Regions from separate parts of the Terribacillus jepli genome, predicted to be linked through region 2. Evidence: predicted binding sites of a transcription regulator. Region 2 holds the regulator's gene; each other region holds the start of a gene.
What was found. Region 2 encodes LexA, which represses DNA repair genes until DNA is damaged. Its sites were predicted from a motif close to CGAACATATGTTCG; they were not measured.

Region 1 (4,514 bases), on a different contig from region 2:
AGCTAATGATTGTTCCTTTTTCTCTAACGTAATTTCACGCTTATCAAGCGTATCGCTTTTACGGTCCAGATTTTCTTCTTTCTGCATCAGACGATTATCCTGCTTCTGCAGTTCGAGACGTCGCTCACGTAATTCCTGCTCCGTCTGCTGACGCAGCTGGAAGTTCTCATCCTTCGCTTCGAGAAGCGCTTCTTTCTTAGCCGTTTCCGCATTGCGATGGCCTTCTTCTACTATTTGCTTCGCCAATTCCTCCGCACTGGAGATCTTTTTCTCAGCAATAGATTTGCGAACAAGATAACCAACAACACCACCGACGATTAGAGCAAGCAAAATGGAGATGATCAGGTAAATTAGATCCATGATTTCACCTCCCCTGCTATGAAATTGTACAAACATGTCTGTCGGCATGCACAATGTTTTTCATAAAAAAACTATGGTAACCTTAGAGAAGTATAATAAGAAATAAAATTATACAAGTTAATTTTAATCCTGTGTTCGCATGTTGTCAAGGAAACATGGAAAGTACTAGCAGATTGCCATCTAGACAAAACCTGATTTCACTTTCTAAGTACGAACAATTTAGAATTCCAAGAGATAGAAGGATTCGCTCCGGCAGAATACTGCGGTCATCGTGAAAAAATACTGCTGAATATCGAATGAATACTTCTAATTAAATAAACCGAACTTCAGGGTGAAATCTAATCTGATTTGCCCTGAAGTTCGGTTTTTCAATAAACTACATCACTTTTGTTCATGCTCTATCTTACATATCCAGTGTTTCTTGTTCTTCTGCCTGCGATTCTTCCGGAAGCTTCTTATCTGCATCCAGATTATAATGTTCACGTACAGACATCTGGATTGTAGTGGATAGTTCAGGATTCTCTTTCAGGAATTGCTTCGCATTTTCACGGCCTTGACCGAGACGCTCCTCATTATAGGAATACCAAGCTCCGCTTTTCTGAATGATATCCAAGTCGCTCGCGATATCGATTAGTTCCCCTTCCCTGGAGATCCCTTCTCCGTACATGATATCGACTTCCGCTTGTTTGAAAGGCGGCGCCACTTTGTTTTTCACCACTTTGATTCTCGTTTTGTTACCGACCATGTCATTTCCTTGCTTCAATGTTTCGGCACGGCGTACTTCCAAACGGACAGAGGAATAGAATTTCAACGCGCGTCCGCCTGGTGTCGTTTCCGGATTACCGAACATGACACCGACTTTTTCACGGATCTGGTTGATGAAGATGGCAGTCGTCTTGGACTTGTTGATTGCACCTGATAGTTTACGGAGTGCCTGGGACATCAAACGTGCCTGCAAACCGACGTGGGAATCACCCATTTCCCCTTCAATCTCTGCTTTTGGTACAAGGGCAGCAACAGAGTCGACAACCACGATATCAACTGCTCCGCTGCGCACTAGCGCCTCGGCGATTTCCAATGCTTGTTCCCCTGTATCCGGCTGGGACAGCAAAAGCTCGTCAATGTTGACACCTAGCTTCTCTGCATAAACGGGATCCAATGCGTGCTCTGCATCGATGAAGGCCGCTTGTCCGCCATTGCGCTGCGCTTCTGCAATCGCATGAAGTGCAACAGTCGTCTTACCCGAAGATTCCGGACCATAGATCTCGATGACACGGCCCTTCGGGTATCCGCCGACACCAAGCGCGATGTCAAGGGCAAGGGAGCCGCTGGATACGGTAGAGACCTTTTGTTCCGCTCTTTCGCCCAGTTTCATGATCGAACCTTTACCGAATTGCTTCTCTATTTGTCTCAAAGCCATATCAAGGGCTTGTTTACGTTCACTCAAATGTGTTTCCTCCTTTGGATTATCTATATCTATTTTAACTTGTTTTTTGGGATATAACAAGCAAAAAAGCGAATAAATGTTCCCTTTTTTTGTTTCTACAAAACATGTCAAAATGACAGTCCCCCAAGGCAAAAAGAACATTTATCCGCTTTTAACGATGCTTAAAATATCATTTCAAGTAGTGGAAGAGCAAATCAAAGCCCTTCTTCACCGCCTGCGCCCGCACACCTTGACGCGAACTCCGGATCGACAGCTCGGTTGTACGTGTTTGTTTACCTTTTTCGTGAAGGCTGATGAAGACAGTGCCAGGCTCTTTCCCCTCCGAACCATCCGGACCGGCAACACCGGTGAAACTGATGCCGATATCGGCACCGGATAAGCGCGCTGCATTCTCGGCCATCTCAACGGCACATTGCTCGCTCACAGTGCCTTCTTTCTGGATCGTTTCTTCCTTCACGCCAAGCACGTGCTGTTTCATACTAGGTGCATACGTGACGAAGCTGCCAAGAAAGACCTCGGAAGCGCCGCTCAAAGAAACGAGGGCATCTGCAAACAGTCCGCCTGTCAGGCTTTCTGCACTGGCCAATGTGAACTGCCGTTCTTTAAGCAGCTCAAAAACTTGCTGCTGTACAGAAGTTTCATCGTAGCCATAAAAGTATTGGCCGACGCGCTCCATTACTTCTTTTTCAACAACATCGATCAAACGGTCTGCTTCTTCTCTCGTTTCTGCACGGGCTGTAAGCCGCACAGCAACTTCCCCTTCAGAGGCATATGTTGCAATGGTTGGATTTTCCTGTACCTGAATCAAATCAAGCAAGTCTGTTTCCAGCTGTGATTCCCCGATACCGATGAAATGAAGCAGGCGGGACTGCAAAACAGATTGAAGCTGATATTTCTCCCGCACATAAGGCAGAACATGATCAGACATGATCTGCTTCATTTCACGTGGGACACCTGGCATAAACGCCCACACCACACCATCATGCTCTACAAGCATGCCTGGTGCCATCCCTACTGTATTTTCCAGCACTTTTGCTCCTTCAAACACTCGGGCTTGTTTGTGGTTGTTCTGAGACATTGTGCGGCCCCGCTTGATGAAGAATTCCTTGATACGATCCATGGAAACTTTGTCTTCATGCATTTCCAGACCAGACACAAGCTGGAAGGCTTCCCTTGTCAGATCATCCTCTGTCGGGCCAAGGCCGCCGGTCACAAGGACCAAGTCTGCATCGCGCTGCGCTTTTGCGAAGGACGATTGTACACGAGCAAGATTATCACCTACCACATGATGGTAGAATACGTTGATTCCGTGATCAGCCAGCTGCTTGGAAATCCATTGGGCGTTCGTATTATTGATTTGTCCGATGAGGATCTCGGTTCCTACAGCTATCACTTCTGCATTGATTTGCTTCATATTATTTCGACTCCTTCATGACACTCCAGTTTCTAACAAAGTAGTCGACTCCGGACACGATTGTCAGGATCAGTGCAAGATAAAGGCAAATCGTGGCGAATGGGAAACCAAGATAAGAAAACGGCCAATTATGCAGCAGCAATGCGCTGATAGCAACAATCTGAACCGCCGTTTTCTGCTTACCCATTTTACCTGCTGCCATGACGAGACCTTCTCCTGCTGCAACCAGGCGCAATCCTGTAACAGCAAATTCACGACTGATAATGATGATCGTGATCCAAGCCGGTGCTAAATCTAATTGTACCAATAAAATGAGCGCAGCTGAAACAAGTAGCTTATCCGCGAGCGGATCCAGGAATTTACCAAGGTTTGTTACAAGATTATATTTGCGGGCGTAGTAACCATCCACCCAGTCCGTACATGACGCAATGATGAACAAAATCGCCCCAGCCAAATGGTTCACTGGGAGTGTTGTGTCACCAATATCGAGTGTTCCCCAATCAAATGGGACTGCCAGCAGGATGATGAAGATCGGAATCAGGAAAATTCGGGATAAAGTAATTCTATTAGGTATATTCATGTCTGCCTCCTGTGTATGTATGGTCAAACAAAAGTTAAACCCTTTCCATAGACGTAAAGGGTTTAACTCATATCATTATTTCTGAATATTGACCGTGATGGTCTGCACATCATTATCGATCGGGAAAGTCAATTCCTGACCGTTGATTTCCAATTTAGTCGCTCTTGCAAACCCTGTCTTGATCGACACTGTTTCCAAATCGCTTACGTCCTGCTCTACAGGTTCGCTGCCGGCAGAAATCGTGCCAGTGTATACATTCCCGGCATTATTGCCATCACCGACTTGCAGCCACGCATCCCCATCTTCAGCAGCAAGCTTCAATGTCACTTCATCACCGGCATTCTCCAGTGTATATGTTGTAACCGGGTTGCTGGCAGTGCCTTCTTCGTCCACAGAAAGCTTAGGTTCTGCCTTTTCTTCTTCCTCTTGTGCTTGCTCTTCTTCTGCCGCATCATCAGCTTGCTCCTCGGAATCAGCAGACTGACCAGCATCAGATCCCTGCTCTGTCGATTGATCACTTTCAGGTGATGTCACTTGATCTTCATTCTGCTGATTTTGGGCAGAATTGTTGTCCGTATTATCATCGGAACCACCCGCATAGATGAAAATGACAACAACAATGGCCGCCAATACAAGCAATCCGATGATGATCGAAGATAAATAAGGAATGCCTTTGCGATCCCGGCGGGGAGGTTTGTCATTTTCCTGGGCAC
Region 2 (4,514 bases):
ATGTTCCCACTTATAATATTCCTTCGTAAGTTTTACTTCATCAACACCCAGCGGCGCACCATGCGAAGCACTTTTCGCTGACTTGTTCGGAGAGCCGTAACCAATGACAGTTTTCACTTCAATCAAAGTAGGCTGTGTTGTATTCGCTTTCGCTTCTTTGATAGCTTCACGAATTGCATCCACATTCGTGCCTTCCTCGACACGAATCACTTGCCAGCCGTATGCTTTGAAGCGGTCTTCCACATTCTCAGAGAAACTGTGATGAAGATCGCCATCGAGCGAGATATCATTTGAATCATACAGGACGATCAGCTTGTCCAAGCCAAGATGGCCCGCAAGTGATGCTGTCTCATGGGAAATACCTTCCATCAAGTCACCATCACCGCAAATGGCATATGTGTAGTGATCCACAACCGGGAAGCCCTCTTTATTATACTTCGCTGCAAGATGCGCTTCAGCCATTGCCATACCGGTAGCCATCGCGATACCTTGTCCCAGCGGACCAGTTGTTGCCTCGACACCATCCGTATGATGGACTTCCGGATGACCTGGTGTACGGGAGCCGAATTGACGGAATGATTTCAAATCATCGATGGATACTTTGTATCCAGATAAATGCAAGAGGGAATACAAGAGCATGGAACCATGTCCGGCAGACAAAACGAAACGATCCCGGTTGAACCAGTGGGAATTCTTCGGATTGTGAGCCATGAAATCGGTGAAAAGCGTATACGCCATCGGTGCAGCACCCATCGGCATACCTGGATGGCCGGAATTAGCTGCTTCGATTGCATCGATCGATAACGTACGAATTGTATTGATTGAAAGCAATTCTGTTGTCTGAACCATGTGAACATCCCTTTCATCTAGCAAATTATGTACTCTTGTTCATCCTATACCGAAATGCTCTGATAGACAAGGATTTATACATAGAAAAAGAAGGGAATGGCTGAGCATGAAGCCAGCCTCCCCTTCTTATTTATCGTCCCGCATTTTCTTCACTTTATCCGGTGTAACATCGTTTCCTTCCGGATCGATGATCGTCATCGTCTTGAATTGGTTCTTGAACGAAGAGCGGACATTCTTCAAATATTCCTGTCTAAGTTCCTTCTGCTCTTTCTGTTCGCCAAGGCTAAGTCCTTCTGTTTTCGCTTTATGTGCCAACGCGTTGATGCGCGCCAATTTTTCTTTGGATATCATTTGTGTATGCTCCTTTAAGCATTAAAGTTCATACACACTATGTTACCTGCTGATGTCCTCCGATTCAAGCGAAAGATATTCCTGATACCTCCTATGTACGGTTGCCTTCGATACACGGAACCCCATACCGCGAAGAACAGAGCTGATTTCCTGGAAAGTGAGCTTGTTGTTTCGCAGCCTGACCACCTCTTGGATCGGAAAGTCAATCCTCTCCCTGCCCGGTGCCGCCTGCTGGTTGCTCAAATTCTTACTCGGATCATAGCCCGCTTCAATCGCCCGTCTCATGCCCCGTTTTATCTTCATATTATGAATTTTCCTCTGGTACTCCTCGACAATACCGACAATCTGGAGCACCATACCATCCGATTCAGAAAGCTGGAATTCGCCATGCTGACTCAACGTATAGACTTTGACCTCAAGCTTTTGCAGGTGATGGAATAATGCAATTTTGGTATTCCCTCTGCCGAGTCTTGTTTCATCCTGGATAAGAAGGCAATCTGCTTCACCTGCTGTAAATAGATCCAGCATGCGAAAGATACCCGGCCGTTCGATTTCATAACCGCTCTGTCTCTCTTCTACGATATCGATGACCTCTATGTCGGAAGAAGCAGCAAGACTCATGAGCTCTTCACGCTGTCGCTCAATGGAACTTGCCTGCTCGTCCTTTTCTGTACTGACTCTGCAATAGATGACTGCTTTCATTGATGTACCCTCTCACTTCAGCTAATTAGACACTCATAATGAGTGTAAAGTATAAGAAGAAAAGCGTGAAGCCGAAAAGCACATAATAGAATAGATCTGATTTCGCTAGTTTTTTGAACATGGTAGACCCCTCCGCGTTTTAAGAACGTGCGTTCTCTTTGTTAATTCCATTATATACGAACATAGGTTCTAGTCAAGGCTTTTTTTCGAACGGATGTTTGTATATTGAAATCTGTCATGGTATACTGTATGTAATAAAAATATATGCACGGGGTGTTCGATACATGATGAAACTATCGAAAAGACAGGAAGCGATTCTAGCATACATAAAGGAACAGGTACTCGATAAAGGCTACCCGCCATCCGTCAGGGAAATTGGGGAGGCAGTCGGCCTGGCATCCAGCTCCACGGTACATGGCCATCTTTCCAGACTGGAGAAAAAAGGGCTGATTCGGCGCGACCCTACCAAACCGCGTGCCATCGAGGTCCTATCATTAGATAACGAAGAACAGACTGAAATCCCCCGCGGCGAGGCAAATTATGCGCCGGTCATCGGGAAAGTGACGGCAGGTATTCCAATCACCGCCGTAGAGAATATCGAAGAATACGTACCGGTACCAAGCCATCTGGTCGGTCCGGATGACAATATTTTCGTTCTAGTCATTGTCGGGGAGAGTATGATCGAAGCCGGCATTCTGGATGGGGACATGGTCATCGTCAAACAACAGCAGACAGCTCAAAACGGTGAAATCGTCGTAGCGATGACAGAGGACAATGAAGCGACGGTGAAGCGGTTCTTCAAGGAAGAGAACCAGATCCGCCTGCAGCCGGAGAACAGTACGATGGAACCTATCATCCTGGATAATGTTAGCATTCTTGGAAAAGTAATCGGTTTATATCGATCCATTCAATAAAAAATCGGCATCTGCCGATTTTTTTTCATAGAATTTACACACTTTCCGCCTTCTTTCGACACATTTTTTGGGTATATTAGAATATGCTTTTACCAAAAGCTAGAAAGCGGGTGGAATCGTGAAGCTATTTTACAAGCTTGTGTGCAAAATACGAGGCCGTCATAAGATTGATAGTGTTACTGATTCATGCAAATGCGGATATACTAGGAGTTACCGCAGGGAACAACACAGTATGGACGATTATTATCTTAAAGAACGTTAAGTACAGTGAGGAAATAAGAGCTTGCCTATGCGGCAAGCTCCTCTTTTGAATGATGGGTTTCTTTTTTAGTTTCTTGCGTTAAGCAAGGCAAACTTATCAATCCGTTATTAAATGATCAATCTTGGCTGGGTTCTTTCTTTTCCTGAATTCACCCGCAGCCATACCGACTGCTTTCCGAAAAACTTTATTAAAATAATTTGCGTTTGAATACCCTACCCTATCAGCAATCTCTGTGATGGATAATCTTGTTGTCATAAGCAAATCAACCGCTTTTTGAACCCTTATTTTAGTGAGATATTTGATTGGTGTTGTATCAAGCTGCTCTTGAAAATGCTTGACTAAGTAATATTTGGAATAACCTGATACTGCAGCGATATCACTCAATGTAAGGGGCTCAGCATAATGTGACTGCATATAAGATAAGGTTTTTGTAATTTGATCAGAAAGATCTTTCTTATGATTTTCCATGTCTCTTACAAATCGATAACACTCCATGATATATTCATAAGCGCTGGCGGATGCTAGATAACTATCTGTAATTTTATTCTCGATCGTATCCTGGTATATTCCCAACAATAGCTGAATCAGTTTTGATTCTGGAGAAATTTTCAGGACGGGACCGTTATTTTCTAAGATATAACGCCAGCATTCCATTGCTTTGCGGCCAACCAAGGTAATGAAGATGAATTCCCATCCATCACTGTCCTTTGGGAGATAATAACGATGCTCACTCGGAATTTCAACAAGAAATGCTTCCCCTGCTTTTAACGAATAACATTTCCCATCAATCTCAAGATTTCCCGTGCCTGATAACGTGTACTGAAATACATACGTGCCAATATCCTGTCTTTTCAATCCATCCCAATCATAGCTCATATCCGGGCTTTTTTTATCTCTGCCGAGCAAGAAAATGTTTGCTGTTTCGTCCATTCCCGCATCCTGAAAATGAAAGCCATAGACACCATAACCTTCTATCTTATCTCTTTGACTTGTATGGATGATTATCTCCCCCTTAACCTTCAGTTTATATCAGCGTACACAAAAAAACGACCGGTATAACAATTGGTCGCTTTTTCAACTCCATCTCCACTATTACTTAACCTTTGACACTTCCAGCTGCTAATCCTTCAATGAAGAAACGCTGCAAGAGCAAAAACAAGATGACCATCGGCAAAGATGCAACGAGTGCTGCCGCACCGACAAGGCCCAACTGGCTTGTATTTTGACCAAAGAAACTGGAAAGTGCAACCGTCAGCGTATGCATATCGGAATCCTGCAGGAAGAAAATCGCGAACTGGTAATCATTCCAGATGTATACGCAAGACAAAATCAGTACGGTCGCCGTGATTGGCTTCAATAACGGAAATACTACCCGGAAGAATACACCAATCGTGCTCGCCCCATCCATCCTGGCTGCTTCTTCTAATTCTTTCGGT
Region 3 (4,514 bases), on a different contig from region 2:
CACAAGTCGGGCAAGCCCCAAAAGGATTATTGAAAGAGAACATGCGCGGTTCCAATTCCCCGATGGAGAAACCGCAAATCGGGCAGGCATGATGCTCACTGAAAAGCAGCTCTTCCACACCCATCACATCGACGATGACGCGGCCGTCTCCGAGTGTAAGTGCTGTCTCCAATGAATCCGTCAGACGGCCGGTGATACCCTCTTTGATGACGATCCTGTCGACAACCACTTCGATTGAATGTTTCTTTGTTTTCTCCAGCTTGATATCATCGGTGATTTCCACCATCTCGCCATCCACACGCAAACGAATATAGCCCTCGGACTTCAGCTTTTCGAGCACTTTGACATGCTCGCCTTTTTTCCCGGAGATGACCGGGGCAAGGACCTGCAGACGGGAACGCTCCGGAAATTCCAAGATCCGATCGGCCATTTGTTCAACAGTCTGGGAACTGATTTCGATACCATGACGCGGACAAGTCGGTCTGCCCACCCTCGCATATAACAGCCGCAAATAATCATAGATTTCCGTTACTGTCCCGACTGTGGAACGCGGGTTCTTGCTTGTCGTCTTCTGATCGATACTGATAGCTGGCGACAAACCTTCGATCGAATCCACATCGGGCTTGTCCATCTGGCCAAGGAACTGGCGGGCATACGCTGATAGTGATTCTACATAACGCCGCTGCCCCTCAGCATAGATCGTATCAAAAGCTAGCGAGGATTTCCCCGAACCGGATAGGCCGGTCAAAACGACCAGACTATCCTTTGGGATATCGACATCTATATTTTTTAAGTTATTGGCGCGGGCGCCCCTGACCGAAATACTTTTCTTCGCCACTTTCTTCACCCTTCCACTTTTAGTTCCAAGACAAGATCACGAAGCTCGGCAGCGCGTTCGAAATTTAGATCGCGTGCAGCCTGTTTCATTTCTTTTTCCATCTCGGCGATGACTTTTTCCTTTTCCTTCTTCGTAAGCTTCGTCAAATCCGGTGTATCCTTCTTATTCGTTCCGGACTCTTCGGAAGCGATCGTTGCCTTGATGACATCCCGCACTTCCTTCTGGATCGTCCGCGGTGTGATGCCATGCTCTTTATTGTAAGCGATCTGGATTTCACGGCGTCGCAGTGTTTCATCCATCGCTTTTTGCATACTGTCGGTAATTTTATCTGCATACATGATGACATGCCCGTTTTCGTTACGTGCTGCACGCCCCATTGTCTGGATCAAGGAACGCTCGGAACGCAGGAAGCCTTCCTTATCCGCATCGAGTATGGCAACGAGCGAAACCTCCGGAATATCCAAACCTTCCCGGAGCAAGTTGATGCCGACAAGCACATCATATTTTCCGATCCGCAAGTCCCGGATGACCTCGATCCGTTCAAGCGTCTTGATTTCCGAATGCAAATAAGCAACCTTGATACCGATTTCCTTAAGGTAATCGGTCAAGTCTTCGGACATTTTCTTGGTCAATGTCGTAATCAGGACTCTTTCATTCTTCTCTGTCCGTTTGTAAATCTCACTGATGATATCGTCGATTTGACCCTCTATCGGACGGATGTCTATCTCCGGATCAAGCAATCCTGTCGGCCTGATGATCTGCTCGATCATTTCCGGCGTATGTTCGATTTCATAAGGACCTGGTGTCGCGGAGACATAAACGAGCTGTTCTGTCTTCTTCTCGAATTCTTCGAATGTCAGCGGTCTGTTGTCCATCGCGGATGGCAGACGGAAACCATGGTCGACAAGTACTTTCTTACGCGCCTGGTCCCCATTGAACATTCCCCTGATCTGCGGCAGTGTGACATGCGACTCATCGACGACGACAACGAAATCGTCCGGGAAGAAGTCCAATAGCGTATAAGGCGTAGCTCCCCGTTCCCGGAAAGTAAGCTGAGCCGAATAGTTCTCGATTCCTGAGCAAAAGCCCATTTCCCGCATCATTTCCAAGTCGTAGTTTGTCCGCTGCTCCAGACGCTGGGCTTCCAGCAGTTTACCTTGTTCCTTGAACACCTTGAGCTGATCTTGGAGTTCTTTTTCAATATTGACGATGGCCTTCTTTAGATTCTCTTCACGCGTTACGAAGTGGGAAGCAGGAAAAATGGCAACATGCTCGCGATCACCGATGATTTCGCCTGTCAGTGCGTCCACTTCACGGATTCGATCGATTTCATCACCAAAGAATTCAAAACGGATGCAATGTTCTTCCTTTGATGCCGGGATGACTTCGACAGAATCGCCGCGTACACGGAAGGTTCCGCGCTGAAAGTCGATATCATTACGCGCATATTGGATATCTACTAAATTACGAAGCAGCTCATCCCGATCCTTCTCCATGCCGACACGGACAGACAGCACCTGGCTCTTATATTCTTCCGGGGAACCCAAACCATAGATACAGGACACACTTGCCACGATCAGCACATCATTACGCTCGAAAAGAGCAGATGTTGCGGAGTGGCGCAGTTTATCGATTTCATCATTGATGCTTGCGTCCTTCTCGATGAAGGTATCTGTCTGCGGTACGTATGCTTCCGGCTGATAATAATCATAATAACTAACGAAATATTCCACTGCATTATTCGGGAAAAATTCCTTGAACTCACTGTACAGCTGACCTGCCAATGTCTTGTTATGGGCAATGACAAGGGTAGGACGGTTAATTTCCTTCACCATATTTGAAATAGTGAACGTCTTACCAGTACCAGTCGCTCCGAGCAGTGTCTGATGCCGCTTATCCTGATGGATGCCTTCAACGAGACGATCAATCGCCCTCGGCTGGTCACCTTGAGGACTGTATTTAGATACTAACTCAAACGTTTCCTTTTCCTTCAATGCCAAATTCCTCCGTTCTATTTGCTATTTTCATCATAGCACAAAATATATAAAAACACGAACAAACATTCGTTTGAAATTCCACATATCTGCTAGTATAGATTTTTTCCTAATATACGAAACATAAACAAATAGATAGCAAAAAGCCGTCAAAAATGACGGCTTTATTATTAGTTAGAAGCTTGGTCGTATTGGTTGACCTCAAATAGATCGATCAAATCGATTTTCGGATTTTTATCCGTGAACCAGCGGAGGGCGAAGTCGTTCTTGAACAATGCCAAGTATTCCCCTTCGCGATCCTGTGCGAGCAGACTGCGCTCGTCGAATAGACGTTCATCCACTTGCTCGGACTTAAGCCAGCGAGGGATGCGTTCTCCCATCGATTCCAATACCACTTCTACATTATACTCATTTTTCATTCGGTATTCGAATACTTCGTACTGAAGCTCTCCGACTGCACCTAAGATATAGCTGTTGTCGCGTTTACCTCGGAACAGCTGGATCGCTCCTTCCTGAACAAGCTGCTCGATACCTTTCTGGAACTGCTTGGCTTTCATGACGTTCTTGGCAGTAACCTTCTTGAACACTTCCGGCGGGAACTGCGGCAGCTCATCGAATTCGAAATTCGCTTTCCCTTCGACGAGTGTATCCCCGATTCGATAAATGTTCGGATCATATATGCCGATGATATCCCCGGCATATGCCTCTTCTACTGTATCGCGGGATGATGCCACGAATTGCTGTGACTGGGACAGCTTGATCGGCTTCGCTGAGCGGGCTAGCTGTACATTCATACCACGCTCGAACTTTCCGGAGCAGACGCGCAGGAAAGCAATCCGGTCGCGGTGAGCCGGGTTCATGTTCGCCTGAATCTTGAAGATGAATCCGGAGAACTCTTCTTTTTCAGGAGATACGACGCCTTCGGTTGTACGTCGGCTCCCTGGTGCAGGAGCAAGATTCACGAACGTATCAAAGAATGTCTGTACCCCGAAAGGTGCAAGCGCACTGCCGAAGAAAACTGGTGTCTGCTTACCGGCAAGCACACGATCCAATGAGAATTGATCGCCAGCCTCTTCTAATAGCTCCAGTTCATCTTTTGTATCTTCAAATGTGGATTCACTTGTTAAATCCGCATAAGCCGGATCATCCAGCTGATCATAAGGAATGAATGTTTCTTCTTCATTACCGTTAAAGCGGACAAATTGCTTGTTGTATCTATCGAAAATACCCAGGAAACGCTTGCCCATTCCTGCCGGCCAGTTCATCGGATAAGTCTCGATATCCAATACATTTTCGATTTCCTCCAAAAGCTCCAGCGGCTCCCGGCCTTCCCGGTCAAGCTTGTTGATGAAAGTAAAAATCGGAATGCCACGCATACGACACACTTTGAATAGTTTCAATGTCTGAGCTTCGATCCCTTTCGTCGCATCGATGATCATGACGACACTATCCACCGCCGTCAGTGTGCGATACGTATCTTCACTGAAGTCTTCGTGTCCTGGTGTATCCAGGATATTAACTTGATAATCTTTATAAGGGAAATTCATCACAGACGATGTAACGGAAATCCCGCGCTGCTTTTCGATCTCCATCCAGTCGGATGTTGCGAATTTGCCTGATTTCTTTCCTTTTACCGTACCTGCAGTACGTATCAGATTCCCGAAAACGAGCAGTTTTTCAGT

Region 1: a site for LexA is predicted at 1,877-1,890, ahead of recA (recombinase RecA). Genes of this name have one in related genera too.
Region 3: a site for LexA is predicted at 2,891-2,904, ahead of uvrB (excinuclease ABC subunit UvrB). Genes of this name have one in related genera too.

What each region holds. Positions count from the first base shown of each region.
Region 1 is NZ_JBFEGH010000008.1:28,607-33,120, forward strand. Features, by position in the region: gene rny (ribonuclease Y) at 1-360, opposite strand, end outside; gene recA (recombinase RecA) at 764-1,807, opposite strand; gene AB1K91_RS10400 (competence/damage-inducible protein A) at 1,977-3,221, opposite strand; gene pgsA (CDP-diacylglycerol--glycerol-3-phosphate 3-phosphatidyltransferase) at 3,223-3,801, opposite strand; gene AB1K91_RS10410 (RodZ domain-containing protein) at 3,877-4,514, opposite strand, start outside.
Region 2 is NZ_JBFEGH010000004.1:241,413-245,926, forward strand. Features, by position in the region: gene tkt (transketolase) at 1-849, opposite strand, end outside; gene AB1K91_RS07005 (DUF896 domain-containing protein) at 976-1,200, opposite strand; gene AB1K91_RS07010 (YneB family resolvase-like protein) at 1,243-1,902, opposite strand; gene lexA (transcriptional repressor LexA) at 2,187-2,816, shown strand; gene AB1K91_RS07020 (helix-turn-helix domain-containing protein) at 3,175-4,008, opposite strand; gene AB1K91_RS07025 (carbohydrate ABC transporter permease) at 4,175-4,514, opposite strand, start outside.
Region 3 is NZ_JBFEGH010000002.1:229,255-233,768, forward strand. Features, by position in the region: gene uvrA (excinuclease ABC subunit UvrA) at 1-838, opposite strand, end outside; gene uvrB (excinuclease ABC subunit UvrB) at 844-2,832, opposite strand; gene AB1K91_RS03540 (peptide chain release factor 3) at 3,003-4,514, opposite strand, start outside.